4 regions of the Paenibacillus sp. NPDC057934 genome follow, and region 2 is predicted to be linked to each of the others. Evidence: predicted binding sites of a transcription regulator. Region 2 holds the regulator's gene; each other region holds the start of a gene.
The links. The regulator LexA, encoded in region 2, represses DNA repair genes until DNA is damaged. The targets are predictions, from matches to a motif close to CGAACATATGTTCG.

Region 1 (5,489 bases), on a different contig from region 2:
CTACTCTGTGGTTATCTTCAGTCCGAACGTTGTTGTCCAGGATGTTACTGTTGCTTCTGTTCGTCCCTGTCGTACCATTGATCATGCTACCATTAGGATGCATTCGGTTCGCGTCATTTCTAATGGTGCCTGTATTACGCGTGGTATCACCCACCCCGTCGACTCCAGCAGCCCCGGCTGTATAGCCAGTGCCAAGCAGCGTCATAGACAGTGCAGCCGTACAGATAAGGCTTGTTATCAGCTTATTCAAGATATGTTGCCCCCTTGTAATTTGGTTGCTGATAATTTCCCCTTATCCCTTATTTTCTATGCAACCCCGAACTGCTTATCCTGTAACAATATTCACGGTCTTGCTTGCGGCGTCATACGTAACCTTTGCACCCAACGCTTCCGCCAGCGCCCGCACGGGCACATAGGTGACGCCGGTATCGAGAACGCCGTCTGTGAGCTTGTTACCGTTCAGGACGATGCTTACTTTCACGTCTTGGTTCACATTGTCACCCCCATTGATCACGTTAAGTGCAGCCTTGATCTGTTCTGCCGACGGGCGGAGGCCTGCCCGCAATTGATCAATTGAAAGTCCATATGCAATTTGCAGATGGGAATAATCTTTGAAGGAAGTCCAGTCTCCACCCCATTCAAAGCCTAGCTGTTTCGCCTCCTGCACCACTTCCTGCCAGTCTGCGATTTTATTGCCGTTTCCATCACGCTTCATATCCCATGAGATGCCCTTGCCATCTGGCAGCAATAGTGCAAAATCAACCGCCAATCCATAATTATGATAACTGAATCCCCCGCGCGCATTGGTCACGATATTCCCCGGCTTACTTCTGCCCTGTGCATAGAGAGCATTCTGCTCGGCAAGAGTCCGCAGTCCCTGAGTAATGATAATCGGCACTCCCTTGGCGAAGCTGCGCTCAATCAGCGCATTCGCTCCGGCCAGTACGGCTGGGTTCAGCCCGGTCAGAGAAGCGATAGATTTGCTTTTCACCACGTTCAAAGTCAGCATATATTCACCCCCCTGGTATAGTAAATGTCCGAATTTTCTCTTCTGCTTGTACAAATACCCCTATGCCTAGATGTTTGCAGTTCAATGCTTCTGCACGTCTCTTGCCCACGAAAAAAAGCCCCCGGACAACCATCCGGGGCCTGCTCTAAGAAATCCACGATCTCACTTAGTGGTGTCTAGAAATCCATATCACATCTTTTCCTCGCCTCACCATCTGGATGTTTCCCATCCATAAGGACAACCTAAATAGGCATCTTATACAACAGTGAAAGGAGATTCGTCATGGACATCCATACCGACAGCTACACAATCGCCGCATTAAGCGAACGGGATGAAGCGATTGAGATTATCCGGGACGCGGAAGCTGCCCTTGCCGAACTGACAGGCAACCCCACCGTAACCTTGATCGCTTATGAAAAAAATACAGAAGCACACACCTAGGCAGTAGCTTATTAAACGATATAGGCCTCCACAATCTGGTCTACATGAATCCACTTCCATTCCTCCGCCCACTGCAGCTTAATCTCACGCGAGTGGGTGTGAATGGAGGTCACAAAGCCGCTCACCGCCTCATTCTCGAACGGATCGAACAGAATCACTGTGACGCGCACATGACTTCGCAGGGACAGCGCCAGGGTGCTCTCAATCTCCTCCTGCTTCTGCTCATCCAGCACCGGCTGGATGCGGCGCAGCGTCTCCCGTTCATCGCTGATAATCCGGCTCTTGTGCTCCGGCAGCATCATCCGACTGCTCTCCCATAATCCGTTGCCTTCCAGCTTCTTACCCATTGCCTGGCCTCCTTGTGTTCAATTAATAATCCCACACGACACGAACGTATGTTTGTATTATATCCACAGTCAGGTCCTTTAATCAATATGAAAAAAATGACAGTCTGCGCGCAAAAAAGCGCCCACAGCTGTGCTGTGCAGCGCCTTTTATTATCCCCTCACATAGGGGCCGGGTTGTCTTATGGTTTAACACTTTCCGAATCTGTTCCTGTTACCACCTTGGAATCGTTGGTTGCCTTCGTACTCGTCGTATTCGCATTCGTATCCTCTTCCGGCTCCAGCAATCCGGTTGCCACTCTGGCTTCGTTGAGCTTAGAGATGCCGTACAGCATCGCGAGATCAGCATTTTGATTAAGCTCGTTGAACTCGTCGGCGGACACATCAGTAGAATCGGCACCTTTGGATGCTTTTTCCTTTAAAGAATAGGCACTTTGAAAAGCAATCTGGGCCTCATCCAACAGCTTCTTGACTTTCTCCGGCAGACGGTCGGAGATTTCAACCTTCTTCGCCTGAGATGAAATATCAGTAGCCGTATCCTTGAACTGGGCAATGGCTTTCTCCATTTCTTTGGATGTAGCTGTCCCAGCCGAGTAAGCGGCGATCGTCTCGTTAAATTGCTCTCGGGACGATTTCCCTAATTGTTCAATTTTGGACATTTCATTGTAGTAAGTTTGTACAGATTCCTGTACTTCTTCCTCCGACAGCGGCGCGGTTGAAGCAGAATCATTATAGCTGCAGGCTGAGAGCATTAGAACTAGCCCAATCAACCCTATTAGCCAAGCTCGTTTCATCGTTTACATTCCCCCCACATAACAGAATAATGTCGGTTATTGTAAAGTGCAAATGAAATTAATGTAAATCGGGGGAAAATTCAAAAAAAACGTCACATCTATGTGTGCAACCAATGACCGGATAAGGCAGTATAATAATAAATAAAACAAATGTTAATTGGGAGAGGAGGCTCATTCGATGCCTTATTGTACAGCCTGTGGAATAGAATATAAGCAAGCGGCTAAATTTTGCGGAGAATGTGGGACCGCGCTGAACGGGGGAGCTTCACCAACAGCCGGGCGCACGCTGCGAGACCTGACGCCTGCTCAGGAAATCAAGCTATGGGAAGGAAAGCCTGCGGGCATATCCGACCGACTGAAGGGTCTTGTGGGCCTTAATACGACTACTTATACGATTACAAGCCAGAGAATTATAGTAAAGACAGGCCTGATCGGTAAAAATGTCGAAGAGATTGAACTGCTCCGAATTCGTGACCTGGGAGTATCTCAATCCATTCTGGACCGCATGCTTGGGATCGGGACACTGACGATCTTTTCCGATGACGCTTCGTCGCCCGAGCTGTGGTTCCGCAAGATCCATGGTGCCCATACTGTCAAGGATGCGCTGCGCAAAGCAGTACGTGATGAGAAGACAGTCAATAACATCAGCTATCGTGAACAGATTTAACCCTATACGCCTTTGTTGCAGATCAAAAAGCCCCGGATCATTTTCGGGGCTTTTACCTCGTTCACTTCTATATATAGAATCTCACATCGTCCTACTTTAAGGGAGAAAGAACGCCACCGCCGGGATGACCTCCTTGCCCTGACTGGAACTCTCCCACATCAGCACGGCCCGCGCATCACCCTGATTCTCATAGAACTCCACTTTGATGTCATGCAGCTTGCCAGCAATCAGATTAACACTACCTTTTCGTTCCTGCCCACTCTGCTTGATCCAGCTATCAATAACCAATTGACCATCAATCCAGATTCGGATGCCATCGTCAGATGAAGAGTACACCGTGTAACCCTCACTATAAGTAGCACTGAGCCTTCCGTTCCAGCGTACAGAGAAGAAGTCCACGCCGATTGCCGGGTCCGGCGAACCTTGTCTCCAGGCGAAGTTAATATTGGCATCCGTCCGTACCAAAGCTGGCATTCCGCTAAGAACCATGTTGTTATAATACTCTCCTCGCAAACCACTGACAGGGACTGCCGGGCTACCCTCAGGCTTGGAAGCTTGGACTGCAAGCGCCTTCGTATATTCACTCCTGTTCAAAGTGAAGCTGGCATTCATAAAATCCTGGATAGCCGCCTCCGTGTTGTTCTCATAGAGAAGCTTCCCCCAGGTCATCAAGTAAGACCACCTGCGCTGTGACTTAGCAAGTAGTGCAGGTGAGGGAAGCTTGCCATTCTCCCCAATAGCAATCAGCTTACCCCGTCCAAGATCCCACAACCGATTATGAAACTCATCCTTAAATTCACCGTTATAGATATCGAGTGCCAGAATATCCACCCTCGCCCCACCGGGGTAATAGGCTTCCTGTGCTTCAACTCCATCACCGTCTGCATTGGGGCTCCATACCCACAATATATTGTTCAACTTATGAGTCTTCGTGAAATGATCGAACATCAAATTCCAAAGTGTGATGAACTTGCTCTTGCGCCCCCACCAGAACCAACCGCCGTTCATCTCATGATATGGCCTCCATAGTACAGGAACACCAGCATCCGCTAACTTGTGCAAAGACAAAGCAACATCATCAAGATCGGCAAGCAGTGCAGCATTCTGGGGAGTGCCGGGCGTTACGAATTTATCGAATTCTGCATTGCTCAGATTCATAGATACATTAGACCAGGCCGGGGCTGTTCCAGGCAGATGAGCGTGATAGGTCAAGGCTACAATCCCCCCGGATTGGTACCAGCGGATTGCACTGGCGACTACCCCGTCTCTTTGACTGCGGACCAGTTCTGGCTTCTGGTTGTTGATGGCCCCCAGTTCGTATCCATGGAGTCCGGCATACTGCCCTCCCGTCGTCTTCAGCTTGTTGCTGAACTCATCGGGACTTTCGAGATAATCATGCTGTCCGTTAATAACCCCCGTGCCTTGCAAAGCATATAACGTCCTCAGAAGATTTCGGGCAGGACGCGTCAAATTCGGATTGGCTGGGGTCATGACCCAATTCCTGAACGCCGTCTGCCACTGCACATCGTTTACCAGCCGTGATGCAGAATCTAACAGCTGCCAAAGCACCCCTTGTTCCATTAGCCCTCACCACCCTTGTACTTTTGGTACATAGTATGAAAAGGCCCTGAACAAGGACGCGGCTAATCTACAGGATAGAGAGCCTGTCTTTAGAATCTGCTGTTTCTCTGCTCGATTTTATCAGCGATATACAAATCCAATGCCCTAATTCCGCGAGTTGCCAGCTTAACGAACAGGATGAAGGCATACACTCCACAACCCAAAAAGAACAAATAAAGCAGAACACCAAAGATTCCAAAGCCCGTCATCATCACGAATAACCCCTCCATTACATAGATTTACAAACATTTATAAGTGACTAAAGCCACATCCTCCTCCTGATTATAGAGAATCGCGCTATAATTGGAAATGCGCTATACTGGTTGAAGCGCAGAAAAAGGAGGAGCAGAAGTGAAATTACGTAAATTAATCGGCAGTCTCATCATTGTTGCGCTGCTAGCTCTGGGTTCTTACTGGTATGAAGAGGACGGACAAATCCCGCCATCATCCCCATCCGATTCCGAAATTGTTCAGTTGGTCTTCCCTTCAGATCGTTATCCAGAGACAGCCAAGCATATCCAGGATGCCATTGCGAATGGTGAGTCTGCCATATGTACAATCGATCGTGAGCAAGCAGAGAACAACCGTCGCCTTTCTTTAAAGGGCGTCCCTAC
Region 2 (5,489 bases):
CCTCTGGGGTCCATCCATATATCATATAGAGCAGCCATGGAGAAAATACCGCTGTCTCGCATGCCAATTCTCAAGGGCTGTTTGCGACCGTCTTCCTTTTTCCAATCGTAATAACCGTCTGCAGGGATCAGGCACCGCCGCGTCGCCACAAGTTTCTTGAACGAGGCTTTCTCCAACAAAGATTCTCCACGTGCATTAATCATCTTGCTGCCGATCTTGTCATCCTGCGCCCAGGATGGGACAAGGCCCCAACGGAGTTCACCGATTCGGTTGCCGGTGCCTGTGTGAATCACAGCCGGAATATGCTGCATGGGAGCGGCATTGTACCTGGGGGCGTAGTAAGGGATGCTGGCATCATTCGTAAGATACCTCAGCATTAGTTCTTCTATAGAGACTGTAATGGTGTAACGTCCGCACATGGTGGGAACCCTCCGAACATTGGTTTGTTACCAGTGTACTATACTTGCCCGCTAGAAATAAATAAGACCCTCCGCTGTGTGGACCTTCTACATTCCCCTCATATGTAAGCTTTCACCCCTAATGCAGAAGTACATTTTCTTTTCCAAATTGCCCATACTTAGTAGGATATTGTTACATATTCTGTTCTGTAGTCATTAATCTGAAGGAGGAATTCACATGGGTGCAGAACATTGTGGACCGGTAGTTAGTCCTTGGACATCTACAGGAACGATTTTGGTGCTTTACATTCTGCTTGTGATCATTTTGAGCATTTGCTGGATCTAATAAAGAGAAAGCTGAACTAAACTGACAATAAGCTAGCCGGTAAGAAAAATCACCCTATCCTAAGGGCCGACCTGTTGTTGCTGCAAAACCTGGTTTCTTCATAGAAAAGGAGGAATTACTCATGAGTCAATTTGCTGGTGGATACGGTTTGGGCACATCTACTGCTGCGATCTTGGTTCTCTTCATCTTGCTGGTTATCATCACTAAATCTTTCTGGATTTAATTTGATTACATCCCCATGTTCAAGCCGCCAGACCATGTCTGACGGCTTTTTGCATGTCAAATATTCTAACACCAGGCGTTTAACGGCGGATAGTCACTCGAGTCCCAATGGGGACCAGCGCAGCAAGTGCCAGTACATCCTGGTTAAACATTCGAATACATCCGTGCGAGACCAGATGTCCGATCGAAGAAGGGTCGTTCGTCCCGTGAATGCCATAATGCGGCTTGGAAAGTCCCATCCAGAACACACCGAAAGGGCCCCCGGGATTGGGCTGTTTGTTAATGATCGTATAATCTCCCTCTGGCGTTGTAGTTAGCATGGTTCCGATTCCAACAGGGAAACCTCTGACGACAGAATCGTTGTCCAGCAAATAAAGCATCCGTTGTGTCAAATCGACGATAATTCGGTAATTGGGCATGAGATCAGCACTCCTTTACAATCAGGATATGTGCGGAGTGTGGGTGTCGTTAATGCGAAGCGGTGATGGAAAATAAAATGTAAGGTTTTATCAAAGAATTAGAGAGGACATTAGTATCAACCTATCGAGATTTATACTGCTGCTTATATTTCCGTGAAAGTGAGAGGGTATAGGAGAAAGACTGCTCCGTAGGACGGAACAGCCTTCTAATAGAGTCATTAATGATAGTTTAGTGGACATCCCGGAACAATCCGATGACTTTGCCCAAAATGCTTACCCGATTCAGGCGAAGTGGCTCATAGGATGGATTCTCCGGCTGGAGGCGAATATGATCACGTTCCTTATAAAAGGTCTTGACGGTAGCTTCATCCTCTTCAGTCATAGCGACAACTATATCACCGTTGTCTGCCGTCTGCTGCTGGCGCACAATGACATAATCGCCGTTCATAATGCCAGCATCAATCATACTGTCACCAAGAACAGAGAGCATGAACACTTTGTTGTCACCAACATAATGCGTTGGGAGCGGGAAATAGTCCTCAATGTTCTCCGTTGCGGTGATAGGCACCCCGGCGGTAACCTTACCTACAACTGGAACACGAGTAATCGTCTGGGCAAATTGATGGACATTTTCCGAGTCTTCCTGGCCAAGCAGTTCAATGGCACGCGGCTTTGTCGGATCCCGGCGGATCAGGCCTTTCTTCTCAAGACGGTCCAGATGACCGTGCACCGTGGAACTGGAGGCGAGCCCTACAGCTTCACCGATTTCCCGTACGGAAGGAGGATAACCCTTGCTGCGGACTTCGTTACGTATAAATTCCAGGATCGCCAGCTGGCGACTCGAAATCTTTGACATCAGAATCAACCCCATATAGTAATGTTTGGGAAAATTATAACATAGAACTGCCGTTCGCACAAACATAAGTTCTAACGTTATCAATAGTTTAAGAGAGGGGAACAGGGGTGAGAACGGGAAGGACAACCGTATCTTCAATAATTGACTAGCATGTTGAAGAAATGAGCAGGAGCAGCAAGGGGAATTTGCATGTCAGGAGCATTTTTTGCATCCAAAAAGGTAAATTATAAATAGGGGAACGATTGTTCGAAATTAGTATTGATCAAAACACATGTTCGTGTTATATTGTTTTTGAAAGTAAGAACAAGTGTTTGGAGGATGATGAATCATGTTAAAGTACAGTACATACCATAGCATCTATGACGAGGGCACAGAAGTTAACTCTGCAGGACAAACTTTAGGTTCCGGAGTAATAAATAGAATTCAAGAAATCGCCAAGGTACTGTCGGATGGATTAAGTCTGTTGTTAAGAAAATTTAACTTCTATAAGATAGCTCTCTTTTTACTGCTGATTATTGCAGGATTTACAGTAGTTGGTAATGTGTTTGCTGGACCCGTTAATCTTGCGAAGCAGGAGAAGAAAGTGGTTGTTGCACCAGGGGATACACTCTGGAGCATTGCTCTCAAGAATAAACCGGCCAATATGAAGACAGCCGTATATATAGAAGGAATTAAACGATCGAGCCAATTGACGGACAGTCATATTCGAGCAGGAGATATTATAACAGTGCCGTTATTTTAAGAACATCATGATCATAGATAGAAACAGCTTAGAGCTTGCAGGGGGTAAACCTTGACAAGCTCTTTTTCTCATGGCAAAGTTAGAATGAATTTATTAGGGAGGCGAAATCGTTGGATATAGATGTATTGGTTGCACGAATTAATGAATTGGCACGCAAGCAGAAGAGCGAAGGCCTGAATGAAGAGGAAATGGCTGAACGCGCCAAGCTACGTGAAATTTACCTGGGTAATATCCGCAGCAATTTCCGGTCCCAACTGGATACTATTGAGTTTGTAGATAAATAAGCGCTGAACAAGAAGCAGAGGCTTCGCATGAACCCTCTGTTTCTTTTCATAGATATTTCAGGATGACTAGGGGGAAATGACATGGCCCGTTCTTGGGAAAGAATGGTTCAACGCAATTCACAGCAACTCAATAAGCAAAGAAAGAAACAGGGCAAGGATACTATTCATTCCGCGAACTCCACTACAAAGACCAGCGATGTATTCAAGGGTCGCAATATCATATTGCCCGTTGCTCTCGTTGCACTAGGTGTGCTGTATTGGATCATCGGTACTCTGGATCAAAGTGGAGGTAGCGTCTTCATGCACTGGCTAGGCGTTGGGCTGTACTTGCTGCTGGCAGCTATGCTGTATTTCCGTCGTCCTTTCCTGAAGGTAGAGCGAAACAGATTGTCTACCATCAAATTCAACCGCGAACGTTGGCTGCCTGCTACCGATATTGAGAAGATCACACTTTCGCGTAGTGCGGTCACGATTAAGTATAAAGGCAAACGCACCACGTGGATGTTCTCCAAGCTGATTAACCGTTATGACACGGCTGCTATGGGTGAACGACTGCAAGAATTCGGTAAGGTCAACAACATTCCGGTAGAGCAATTGTAAACAATATAGAGCAGTTCACTTCAGGGAGAGGGAGTTACGTAAATGCCGATTACCGCTGTACTGTTTGATTTGGACGACACGCTGCTATGGGATGAACGCAGTGTAGAGGAATCGTTCCTTTCTGCTTGTGAGGGTGCAGGAGACGCAGTGGATCCCCATGAGTTGGAAGCTGCTGTACGTAGGGAAGCCAGGGGCTTGTATGAATCCTATGAGACCTTTTCGTTTACTAAAATGATTGGGATCAATCCGTTTGAAGCACTTTGGGCCAACTTCAGCGCCGGTGAACAGCCTGAATTCCGTCAGTTGGAACAGCTGGCACCGGTCTACCGTAAAGAGTCTTGGCGACGGGGGCTGGCGTCGCTTGGTGTAGATGACGAGGTCCTTGCCGAGACGCTCGCAGCTAAGTTTGCGTCCGAACGCCGCAGTCGTCCTTATATGTACGAAGAGACTTTGCAGGTATTGGAGCAATTGCGCGGCCAAGTGAAGCTGTTGCTGCTAACCAATGGTTGTCCTGCACTTCAGCAGGAGAAACTGGATGGCGTGCCGGAACTGATTCCTTATTTTGATCATATTGTGATTTCTGGCAGTTTTGGCAAAGGCAAACCGGATGCTTCGATTTTCGAGCATGCCCTTGGCCTGCTGGACATTGCACCGGAGCAGGGAGTCATGGTCGGTGACAAGCTGACTACCGATATTCTTGGCGGTCTGAGTGCAGGCATTACAACCGTCTGGATTAACCGTACCGGTAAGGACAAAGATCCGGCAATTACGCCGAACTATGAAATCGGGCATCTAACAGAGCTTCTTCCACTGGTACAAACTCTGTAAAGAACTTTTTGAATAGGACCGCCTCCAGAAGTAGTTTTTCTACGGATGGGGCGGCCTTTTCTATTACTAGTATGTTAATGAAGCAGTCTTTCCTTCCTGAAAAATTGAGAATAATGTGTATAATAGAAAGAGAATGATTACACCGAGGGCTCCATGCAGCAATGTTTGATGCTATAAAAATGAACTTAAAAACTTCAGATCATGGTGAAGTGACGGAAGGGGATTTTGGAACTGTAGGAGCATAGCGTCCGCCTGAAAGTTTTCCGCAGGAAAGCTCTCATCGGAAGCATGGGCTGTCACCGGATTTCAACCGCAATCAGTGGTATAAATCAAGAAATCCGGGGACAACAGCGGCCGAAAGTCCAAACATTCACTGGAGTCACAGTACAACCTAGAAAGGAAAATCTTAAGTTCAGTATATATAGCATCTCTAGTAATAAGATAACCATTATATCAGGAGGGCTTCAGATGTTGAACCCGAAGAAAACGGTCTCATTATTAGGTATTGCATTTACATTGCTACTGGCAGGCTGCGCCTCTGGGACAGGTGGGAGAGGGCATGCCGGTCATTCTGTAGATATGTCTATGGAGCCGATCAAAGTAGAACTAGAATGGAGCCCGGCTGAAGTTACAGTGAGCAGCCCGGTTACATTCGAAGCTACGGTAACCCAAGAAGGTAAACCTGTGGATGATGCCCGGGAAGTGCTTTTTGAAATCGTTGGCAAAGATGGAAAGACCGAAAAGATAGAACTAAAAGGGTCTTCGACAGGAGACGGGAAGTATACCGCAGAAGG
Region 3 (5,489 bases), on a different contig from region 2:
TCTTCTATTCGCTCCTTGACCTTACCGCTCATTTAATAGTAATTATTACTATTAATAATATAGCCTCATTTATCCACTGCTGCAAGCCTTAAATTCCCTCCCTCCGTATAGTGGAATAAAACAGTTGTTGCCGGACAAGCTATTTACACGATCATAAACTATTTATAAAGGAGCAATACGCAATGGGCATTCTAAGTGGCAATCCCAAAGACGAACCCATGCACTATGGCGAAATATTCGGTGTGTGGCAATTTTCCGCCAAAGCAAAAATGACGTTATCCGCCCTCCAGGCTTACCATTATCATGCAGGCGATCAGGATTTGAAGAAAATTATTGATGACCTGATGGATCAGGCCCAGAGGGAGATCAAGGAATGTGACAAGCTCCTTAAAACCAGCGGCGTCTTCCCTACCCCTACGCTGCCGGATCGACCTTCCACCAAGCTCGCAGATATTCCTGCTGGGGCCCGTTTTTCCGATCCCGAGATTGCCGCTGCGCTGTCTGCCGGGGTGGCCATGAGCCTCGTCGAATGCAGCCAGATTATGGGCATGTCTATCCGTGAGGATGTCGGCGCCCTTTTCATGAAGATTCACGCCGCCATGGCCTCCCTTGGACTCGCACTCCTGCGGATCAACAAGCAGAAGGGCTGGCTCATCCCGCCCCCGCTGCAGCTTAAACGTCAGGAACCCGTTCCGGTCTAATCCCTTTCTTCTGATCCTGCGCAAGCAGGGTCTTTTTCCATATTAGAAGGTGTTCGCTGCTTACGCGTCCCATGGTAATAACAGGTTCACGGTAAGAGTTTTTCTTCTTTCACAAGCAATTTTTTACCAATGACAAGCATATTCATATGACATGCCTAAATGTGGAGATGTTGAATATGAGGTCATGGTCCAAATACGCCATCATTTTGCTGGGAAGTTTGCTTATTGCCGCAGGGACCAACTTTTTCCTCGTCCCTTATAAAGTTCTGGATGGCGGAATTATCGGCATAGCTCTCATTATCAACTATTTGTATGGTATCAATATCGGAATCGCCATTGTGGTCTGCAGCCTGCCTGTGTTTTTGCTGGCCTGGCTCAAGAACCGCGATGTCTTCCTCAATAGCCTGATTGGTCTGCTGTGCTCATCCCTGCTCATTGAAATCGTGGCCCCGTTCCAGTATTACTTCCTCTATTACATAGAACTTGGACCCATCTCAAGTGCAATTATCGGCGGATTCCTGATGGGACTCGGCCTGGGGCTGATGCTGCACTTTGAAGCCAGTACTGGAGGCACAGATCTGCTTGCCCACTTTATTACCCGTTATGTGCCACTGAACGTCGGGGTCATCATCTTTGTGACGGATGCTATGATCATTGGCGCTGGCGGCCTGCTAATCTCCAAGGAGACCTTTGTTCACTCCCTCTTCACCATCGCCTCCGGCGCAGTCGCTACCGGACTTTGCACCCTGCAAGACTGAAACGAATGGAAATAAATATGCATATACACGACCATATGTTCGTATTATAATAACAATCAACGATCCCGCCCGTCAAAATAACGTCTCTGCGTATCTGCTTCTACTGCCTTTACCTGGAGAGTGACGAATATGAATAAAGAACGCATCATTATGCTGTCCGACTGTCAAAGCTTCTATGCCTCCGTGGAAAAGGCCGCCAATCCCCAATACAACGGCAAACCCCTCGCCGTTGCCGGAGACCCGGCCAGACGTAGCGGTATTATTCTCGCCGCCTGTCCCTTAGCCAAGCAACTGGGTGTAAGCACTGCTGAGACACTGAAGGAAGCTCTGGCCAAATGCCCTGAACTCATCGTGGTCCGGCCCCGCATGCAGCATTACATTGATGTCTCCGCCCAAATCACTGACATTCTGCGCACCTTCAGCGACCTCGTGGAGCCCTACTCCATCGACGAACAGTTTATAGATATTACAGGCAGCACCTCCCTGTTCGGCAGTCCGCAGCAGATTGCAGCCGCTATTCAGGACCAAATCTCCAAAGAAACCGGCGTATATGCGCGGATCGGCATCAGCTACTCCAAGGTCACGGCCAAGATGGCCTGTGATTTGTGGGCTAAAAAGATCAAGGGCGGCCTCTTCACCCTGGCACGCGAGCAGCTCCCGGAACTGCTCTGGCCGCAGCCTATCGGCAACCTGTTCATGGTGGGCCGCCGCATGTCAGCTCATTTTCACAGCATGGGCCTCGCAACGATCGGCCATCTCGCCCAAATACCCCTGGCAGAACTGAAATGGCGCATGCGCGAGAAGTTCCACAAGAACTGCGATATTGACGCAGAGCTGTACTGGCGAATCGCCGGTGGGATCGACGATAGCCCCGTGCATCCGGCGACCTACGAGGCTCCGCCCAAGAGTGTCGGTCATCAGATGACACTGCCCCGCGATTATTACACGCTAGGAGAGATCAAGACCGTGCTCTTGGAACTGGCGGAGCTGGTATGCAGACGCTGCCGCCGCCTCGCGGTGAATGGCGCCGTCGTATCTGTTGGCTGCCAAGGTGCCAGCTTCGAAGCGCCGGCCGGCTTTTCCAGACAAAGCAAAATGAGTGATCCCACCAACGCCACAAGCCTTGTATACGAAGCGGCTGTCGCCCTCTTCCGGCGGCATTGGGACGGCCAGCCTGTACGCCGGGTGAACCTCAGTTTGTCTGAGCTTAGCGATGAGAACCAGTACCAGCTGACTTTGTTTGAGTCCCGCCCCCGGTACCGGGAGCTGGAGCGGGCCACCGACAACCTGAAGAACAAGTACGGTGACACGATTATCGGGCGGGCGGCTTCCTTCACAGACTCCGGACTGATCAAGGACCGGGCGGGCAAAATCGGCGGACATTACAAGTGATCCCTCTGCCTCGGAGATATGCCAGAAATTAAAATTCGTAAATACGTATTTTTAGGGTTGATATTTTCCGGCGATGAGGCGACAATCGGATATATATCATTCCAGGGGAGGATCACAGAAAGTTGGAAAGTACAGGCATCATCAGCAACAGTTCCACCCATGAAATTATCGACCTTTGTCTGTTAGCTGGCAAAATCATGCTGCAAAGCGGCGCAGAAACCTACCGTGTCGAGGATACGATGATCCGCATAGCTGATGCTCTAGGATTTCCGAATGCGCACAGTTATGTGACACCAACCGTGATCGTATTCGCGACCAGCCGGACGGAACCCGCCAAGCTATTCCGCATTGCCGAGCGGACCACCGATTTGCAGAAGGTATCGGAGGTCAATGACATCTCGCGCCGCCTCTGCGAACGGCAAATCACGGCAGAGGAAGCACGAACGCGGCTTGGGGTAATAGACAATGCTGCCCATGCCTATCCCATATGGATGCAGATCATTGCCGCGGCACTGACAGGCGCCAGCTTCACCGTAATGTTCAAGGGCAGTCTCTGGGACGCGCTCCCCGCACTGTTCGTCTCGGGCCTTGGTTATGCGGCAGTCATCTACCTGCACCGGCTCGTCCAGGTCAAATTTTTCGCGGAATTCGGCTCGGCCTTCCTGATCGGTTTATCGACCTTCTTTTCGGTCAAATATGGCGTGGGACGCGAAATGGACAAGATCATTATCGGCTCTGTCATGCCGCTGGTACCGGGTCTGCTTATTACCAATGCAGTCCGCGACCTTATGGCCGGCCATCTGGTCTCTGGGCTGTCCAAGGGTGCGGACGCCTTTTTAACTGCGTTTGCGATCGGGACAGGTATCGGACTTGTGCTGTCAATGCTATAATCACCTTTTGAAAGAGGTTAGCGACTCATGATTTTGCAACTGATTACCAGCTTTATTGCCGCCGCCACCTTCTGCATCCTGTTCAATGCGCCACGGCGTGCGCTGCTGCAATGCGGAACTTCTGGTATGGTGGGCTGGCTGGTGTACTTATTATTAGACAAACAATGGGATACGGTGATTGCCACCTTCTTCGCGACGGTCGTAGTCGGTGTGGTCAGCCAGATTTTTGCCCGCTCCTTCAAGATGCCTGTCATTATCTTTAGTGTCGGGGGCGTCATCACGATGGTGCCCGGTGGCATGGCTTATGATGCAATGCGCAAATTCGTGGAGAAAGACTACATTGATGCCGTGCAGATTGCTACGCAGGTATTGATGCTCTCAGGAGCCATCGCTACAGGCCTTGTGTTAAGTGAGGTGCTGGGACAAATGTTCCGTCGAAAGAGAAAGCAAGGACTGTAGGGGGACAACATATACAAAGAGCCGCACGGGCTGTCCCGGCGGCTCTTTGTGTTTTACATTAATCCTCCCATATTGAAGCTTCTAAATGGTCTACAAAATGACGCAATCTGCCCGCAACCTTCCGGTTAATCGCGCCCTCCTGGTACATCTGCTGCACCTTATCGCGCTGCTCCTGAATGGCTTTCAGCTTCACTTCCAGCTTTCGGGCATCCACCAAACCATCTGGGGTCCATCCACTGTCTCCACCAAGCCTTGCCACCAGCATCTCATATCTGTCGATAACATGCTGGGAGGCTTCACGGTTCTCCTCATTCATATGGTCCCGGATCGCTGCAACGGCAGCCTGCGACATGACCAGTTTGGCTTTGCAGGAGACTTCCTTATACTGCGCGGCGGCAGCCTGCCAGCCTTCCACTTGACCACGCTGCCCTGCGAACATGCCAGAGAATACCCGCCCTACCTCAGACAAGGACAGCCGAATCTGCGAGTTCAGATGCTTGGCGAAGAAGGCTTCCGTATAATCCAGCATCTCCATCATTTTCTCCGCTACACCCGCCGGAACCTCTTCCTTCTCCATCAAAGTATTCAACGCCTTGCGCTCAGCATGCAGCCCGACGATGCGTGCCTCCATGCCCAGTTGACGCATTCGTTCCGCTGCAGGATCATCATCCTGCCCCGGCAGACTCATTTTCTGAATTTTCTCCCTGAATTCGTTCAAAGCAGGCTGAGCCGAATCCCGCGAATCCCCATCCATCATACTGCGCATCATCGCCATTCCGGCATCAATGACCACTGACTTCGCAGCCTGCTCAGAGCCTTCTTCCGAGCCAGCGCCTTCTTCTCCTTTACCCGCCAAAGCCGGCAAAAAGATGCTGGCGATCAGCAGCGACATCAGAATACAGCCTGCCGCCAGGAAAATCATCAGGTTCCGTTCGGGGAACGGCGAGCCATCACCCAGCACCAGCGGAATCGAGAAGGCACCCGCCAGCGTAACCGCCCCGCGCACTCCGGAAATCGAGGTGATCAACACCTCTTTGAGAGATCTCTTTTCAGCCTTTTCCCCGCGATGCATCCATAGCGTAAATCCATACACCCATAGGAACCGCAGAACAATGAGCAACACAGTAATAGCAAGTACATAACCAAAGACCATCCAGTTATCTACGGCGCTGTCACGGTAGACTACGCTGATCACATCTGGAATGGATACCCCGAGAATAAGGAATACCATCCCGTTGAGGATAAACAATAGGACCGACCAGGTACTGGCTGACACGAGCTGAAGCTTA
Region 4 (5,489 bases), on a different contig from region 2:
TGCCGTTGGCTTTCTGGTTATGCCCTATGGAACAAGAGGACTTATCATGTTCGCATTCGCTGCTGTCCTCGGTATCTTTCTGCAATATGCCGTCAGCCGCTGGTATAAGCAGCAGCTTGTAGCACCGAAGACGGTTCAAACGGCTGCAGCTGCCGTTCAGCATCCCCGTGGCTTCGTCGCATTGGCGATCAGCTTGCTGATTGTGCTGCTCTTCTCTAAGTTCGTATATATCGCCAGCATGACTGGATACTACTCTTTCTATTATATGGATCGTTTTCATCGCCCGTTTGAGGATGCGCAGATTCCATTGTTCGCCCTGCAATTTGCCGGAATGCTCGGTACCCTGCTCGGCGGACCACTCGCCGACCGGTTCGGACGCAAGAAGATCATCTGGTTCTCCATTGCCGGTACAGCTCCCTTTTCCCTCCTGCTGCCGTACGCAACGCCATTCTGGTCCGTCATACTCTGCGGTCTGATCGGCGCCATCCTGATGTCCGGCTTCTCCGTCATCATCGTGTATGCACAGGCACTGCTACCCGGTAAAATCGGCACCGTATCTGGCTTGTTTTTCGGCTTAGCCTTCGGCCTGGCTGGACTCGGTTCAGTCATTATGGGCTGGCTGATCGACCTGACAGACGTCTCTTTTGTCATTCAGATATGTGCTTTCCTGCCGCTGCTGGGGCTGCTGGCTATGTTCTTGCCATCCGACAATAAGCTCGCGGGGAATGCCCGCGGATAAGGCTGTCTTAATAACCACCTTGGCATGTACTTGAATACGAAAATAGCATCGAACGCTGCTGGAATAAACAGTTTTCGATGCTATTTCTGTAGTTGGTCTTACTACTTGCTGCCTGTAACCGCAGCTACAACATCATCAATGACGTTGCCTTCCGCAATGGGACCGCTAGACATCCAACTTCTCGCCGACACCTTAAATACGTGATTTTGCTTAACAGCCGGCATCGCCTTCCAAAGTCCCAGCTTCTCAACCTCTGTAGCAGCAGCGGCTTCTTTATCGAATTCTTCCTTCGTACTGATAGAGCCACCATACATGGCAAACACATAGTCTGCGGTTATGGAAGGCAGCTTCTCCAGCGAGGTATTAATCCCCCAATCATCCGTTGCGGCCTTCTTCAATTCCTCAACGCTGGCATCGGGGTCTAACCCCAGCTTCTCGTAGACCAGTGGGGCAAAGCTAGGAAAGAACACTTGCAGGTCCTTGTCTGACGGACGCATATAGACTACTGTTTTATTAGCTCCAACTGCGGAAACAATGGTTTCCTTGGCTTGCTTAATTTTATCGTCATTGGCCTGGATCACAGCTTGTGCTTTATCTTCGAGGCCAGTTATTTTTCCGATCTCGGTGATCGAGGACTTCCAATCATCTGGCGTATAAGGAACTGTCGGAGCAATTTTGCTCAGCTCGTCATATCCACTTTGATCGGTAAAATATTGCTGGAGAAGTATAAGATCTGGTTTCGCCGCCAGAATCGCTTCCAGGTTCGGCTTCATATCTGCGGTTCCCGACAGTGGAATTCCCAATTCTTTGAGCTTGTCTTCCAGATAATAGCCGTCGAATCCATAGGCATAGACCATTGGAACCCCCAATGAAAGGGTGATATCTTCAAGCCCAATCACAGCGACGCGCTTCGGGTGAGTTGGAACTTTAGTCTCCCCATAGGCATGCTTGATCGTTAACGTCTCAGCGGCTTCCGTCTGCGACGAATGATGTCCCTGTGCTGAATCAGAAGCATCCGTAGAAGCTGCTGCTTTCTCATTGGCCCCCGTATTCGTGTTATTCCCACAAGCGCTAACCAATAAGGTCAGCAGCAGTATGATCATTAGCCCTGCCATGTTCCGAAAGCTGCTTGGACCTTCAAGGACACCTCGTCTTGTCCCATTGGATCTCTCTGTTTGATGCATCGTATTCCCTCCGTTACTGTAATTAATAATGATATTGATTATCATTATCGACTAGGACATTATACAACACACTTACAGCAACGGGAATATGAAAAGATGCTGACTTTTCTCGGGCTACAGTGCACGAAATAGTTGTTCAAGCTCCTGCAATAAATCATAATGCCTATTGGCTGTATACTCTAGAATCGGCTCAGCCAGCCACGCTTGCCCCGAAGTCTGATAAACATTACCATTCCGGACGGCCTTCAGGTTTCGCCAAAGTTCAGACCGCTGAAGCCGTTCCCACTTCATTAGCGATTGCCCATCCTTCATTACGTTAACTAGCAGCATATCCGCTTCGAATGACGCGAGCTGCTCTGCTTCAACATATTCGGTAAATTCGATGTGTTCCGCGCCCCTTGCACAACGGATCTGCAAATCGTCGTACAAGACCGTACCTGCACGTTGTCCCCAAACCTCGAATCCCCGTGGCAAAATATTTAGAATAAGCAGGCCTCTTTGCCTGAACGAATAAGGAATATTCCCCCGAATGACTTCAACTTTCTTGTCGTAACGGGCAAGCCAGCTCTCTGCTTCCTTTTCCCGGTCCAGAAATTCGGCAGTTGATTGCAAATGCTCTCTCCAGCTAACAGAATGCCAGGGTAGGAACAATACAGGTGCTATCTGCTGGAGCTTCTCTTTCTCCTCATCAGGAACCATTTCGTCTAGTGCAATAATCACATCAGGCCGAGCCCTCCATAGGGCTTCTCGATTGAATTCGTAGTCATGTCCCAAAGGCACCTTAATGTCAAAACGGTATTTCTTGCGGTAATCATCACTCCAGGTCTGATCGATTGGAGCAGCGTACGGAATGATCTGCAAACTGAGCAGTTGCCCGATATTAGGCCAGCTATATGCAGCTACTTTGCAAGTTCGATTAGCGGTATAGATACTTGGCGACATTCCAACATGCTTTTTAAACTGGCTGCTGAAATACTGCCGATCCCTGTAACCGACCTCTTCCGCAACTTTTTGCAGAGAATGACCTTCGTCCAGCAAGCTTTTAGCCTGATTCATGCGCAGCTCCGTCAGATAATCCATCGCGCTTTGACCGAATCGATCTTTGAATGACCGCATGAAATAATACCGGCTCATACCAGCAAGCTCAGACAAGTGGTCGACTGTGATTCCTTCTCGGAAATGACCATTTATATACATGCGCACTTGATCCAGCGCTGCTTCATGTTGGCCTTGGTTCTTGAACAACAGATGCAAGAGCTCCTGAAATCCCGCCTGACTGACGAAACGGTCCGCGGCATCGTCCGTATGCCAGTGAATGATTATTTTCTCACAGAGAGACAGTAGCAACGTATCTGCATTCACGCTCACCCGGGCCAAATCCGGCAGTATATGTCCCTGCTGAGCACCATATCTTTCAGGAGTATCCGTTTCTACATGAAACCGATATAGCACTTGATCCTCATCTGCATCGTGAGTAGATTCCACTCGTTGTCCCGGCCTCACGATATATACGGTATGCGGGGTTAGCGGGTACAACATGCCGTTAATAACGATATTGCCCTGCCGCTTGGCAGCAACAATAAGCACATAAGTAGGCGCAGTTTCATACAACAGATGGTAAGTCGAACGCTCCGTTTCTCGGAAACAATCATCCAACCTGAACCAGACGCGACTAAGCAGTTCTTTATGTTGTGGCCCTTCTTCGCGTTCCTGAAGCGGAGTCATCTCCACCCTCCCTTATTTTCGTTATACCTGCTGTTCTGATTATGCAAAAAGCTCCTGAATTGTCACAAGGACGAATTCAAGAGCTTATTGATTACTAATTTGATGCGGTCGAGAGGACTCGAACCTCCACAGTATTGCTACCACACGGACCTGAACCGTGCGCGTCTGCCAATTCCGCCACGACCGCATATTATAAAGTCCAGTTTCTCTTGGACACAAGAGATATCTTACCATGCGAATATGATCATCGTCAACTACTTTTTCAAAAATACTGTCACCCAACATTTTCTGTATAATTATTGCTTTTATTAGTGGAAAAGATGTATAATGAGAACAAAGGTTCGCATACTATAAATGAGGTGATTTATAATGGCGACTACTAAGAGTAACAACTCCAATTCAATCGAAGAAATTACCAAAGATGAACTGTCCCTTGTGAGAAGCTATCTGCTGCTAACATTTATCCATAAAGTATTTGAACGCGATTGCCGGGTTATCGGCAAGAGCGGGCTGTTCAAGACTCCTCAGCTCTATGTAGAGCTTGTATCCGGTGGTGCCAAGAAGGCCTCGATGATGCTGCAGGAGGTGAATCGTGAACTGACTTCCCGCCATTTGAAAATCAGCACCGTCCGTCAGGATCAACGTGGTGTAGAAGCACAATACAATTGCAGAGGGTATATTGGAGAGATGAATATTCTCTGGCCAGGTTTTCGCAGAGAGATGATGCTTCGTATGCGTGCCTATCTCGGCCTTCCTACGGACTCCTCCATTCTCTCCCAAGAAGAAAGTGTCGTGCAGTTGGCTTTATCTATATAATCTCCGTGGAATTCTTCGAAACACAGAACAGCTCCCTGCCAGAATGAATGGCCAGGGAGCTGTTTAGATTATGCATTACTATATATGATCAGGATCTCTTCTCGGTTCTTTGGCAGGCTGAATCAAGTAATTCCGATCAAGCTTGACCACATTTCTGTTAGGTCGGCGAATCATCACTTGAGACTCGTCCCACGCCAGTACGATTCCTCTAATGTCGTTACTGGCAATGCCATCGCGTACCACTCGTACTTTCTCACCCGATATACGGTAGGCATTTAGCTGTTCATCGCTAATCATGATCATTCCTCCTTCTACTACAGCTTATCCGAATTCCTCTCATAACAAAGACCCAAATGAGAATTCACTTGGGTCTCCTGATCGTAAATCCGTTATTCCTGTGTCTGTACCTTATATCAGCGCTTCATTCTTCTCAAACCAGAAATCGAGAACTTTAGCGGACATCACACGTTGCTCCAAATACTCTACCTGATTCGCCGTAAACTTCTCTCTCCAGGCGTAGGTCAGTTCTTCACACAAGCTTGTAATGGTCAACAGCTCTGACCAAGCCACATAGCGTTTGTACCAAAAAAACTGAGGATGTTCAATCATATAGGGGTACAGATCGTCAAACTCCGTATGTTTGCAGTCCAGCGCACGCTCGAAGTGATCCTTGGCCTCGGTTAATTTATCAATAAAAAATTGCTCTGTCACCGGTTCTTTCCCCATTGTGACGCCTCCTCTCCTATGTCTAAGCTTTATTATAAAGGAAAAATCATAGGGTGAAAAGAAGTTGTTTGGAAAATAGGCTTGTGTTTTCTTTCCACTGCCCTTTAATCTTCGAAGACAACCGTTCCTTCATTTAAGGAAGAAATCCGGACTAGGGATTCCAGACGGATACCTTGTTCGCGGATGGTACGCGCTCCTGCCTGGAAGCTCTTCTCCACAACGACCCCAAGTCCGACCAATTCTGCCCCGGAACGTTGAATAATTTTGATCAATCCCCGTGCTGCATCTCCGTTAGCGAT

Region 1: a site for LexA is predicted at 1,839-1,852, ahead of ACFVRY_RS13235 (YolD-like family protein). Genes of this name have one in related genera too.
Region 3: a site for LexA is predicted at 1,488-1,501, ahead of ACFVRY_RS00945 (DNA polymerase IV). Genes of this name have one in related genera too.
Region 4: a site for LexA is predicted at 3,979-3,992, ahead of ACFVRY_RS00050 (YhjD family protein). Genes of this name have one in related genera too.

Annotation. Positions count from the first base shown of each region.
Region 1 is NZ_JBHVPB010000005.1:191,911-197,399, reverse strand. Features, by position in the region: gene ACFVRY_RS13250 (WGxxGxxG family protein) at 1-250, opposite strand, end outside; gene ACFVRY_RS13245 (M15 family metallopeptidase) at 326-1,009, opposite strand; gene ACFVRY_RS13240 (hypothetical protein) at 1,292-1,450, shown strand; gene ACFVRY_RS13235 (YolD-like family protein) at 1,462-1,797, opposite strand; gene ACFVRY_RS13230 (hypothetical protein) at 1,977-2,588, opposite strand; gene ACFVRY_RS13225 (PH domain-containing protein) at 2,767-3,255, shown strand; gene ACFVRY_RS13220 (glycosyl hydrolase) at 3,352-4,836, opposite strand; gene ACFVRY_RS13215 (hypothetical protein) at 4,926-5,090, opposite strand; gene ACFVRY_RS13210 (DNA-entry nuclease) at 5,227-5,489, shown strand, end outside.
Region 2 is NZ_JBHVPB010000009.1:75,966-81,454, forward strand. Features, by position in the region: gene ACFVRY_RS20720 (SOS response-associated peptidase) at 1-419, opposite strand, end outside; gene ACFVRY_RS20725 (YjcZ family sporulation protein) at 866-967, shown strand; gene ACFVRY_RS20730 (L,D-transpeptidase) at 1,047-1,385, opposite strand; gene lexA (transcriptional repressor LexA) at 1,615-2,241, opposite strand; gene ACFVRY_RS20740 (LysM peptidoglycan-binding domain-containing protein) at 2,570-2,983, shown strand; gene ACFVRY_RS20745 (DUF896 domain-containing protein) at 3,094-3,267, shown strand; gene ACFVRY_RS20750 (hypothetical protein) at 3,349-3,867, shown strand; gene ACFVRY_RS20755 (HAD family hydrolase) at 3,910-4,695, shown strand; gene ACFVRY_RS20760 (FixH family protein) at 5,164-5,489, shown strand, end outside.
Region 3 is NZ_JBHVPB010000001.1:197,231-202,719, reverse strand. Features, by position in the region: gene ACFVRY_RS00955 (DUF3231 family protein) at 183-701, shown strand; gene ACFVRY_RS00950 (YitT family protein) at 878-1,459, shown strand; gene ACFVRY_RS00945 (DNA polymerase IV) at 1,589-2,851, shown strand; gene ACFVRY_RS00940 (threonine/serine exporter family protein) at 2,974-3,741, shown strand; gene ACFVRY_RS00935 (threonine/serine exporter family protein) at 3,769-4,200, shown strand; gene ACFVRY_RS00930 (Na+/H+ antiporter) at 4,259-5,489, opposite strand, start outside.
Region 4 is NZ_JBHVPB010000001.1:9,713-15,201, reverse strand. Features, by position in the region: gene ACFVRY_RS00070 (MFS transporter) at 1-739, shown strand, start outside; gene ACFVRY_RS00065 (ABC transporter substrate-binding protein) at 841-1,923, opposite strand; gene ACFVRY_RS00060 (ABC transporter substrate-binding protein) at 2,038-3,648, opposite strand; tRNA gene ACFVRY_RS00055 (tRNA-Leu) at 3,752-3,835, opposite strand; gene ACFVRY_RS00050 (YhjD family protein) at 4,018-4,464, shown strand; gene ACFVRY_RS00045 (hypothetical protein) at 4,543-4,761, opposite strand; gene ACFVRY_RS00040 (hypothetical protein) at 4,873-5,190, opposite strand; gene ACFVRY_RS00035 (xanthine phosphoribosyltransferase) at 5,295-5,489, opposite strand, start outside.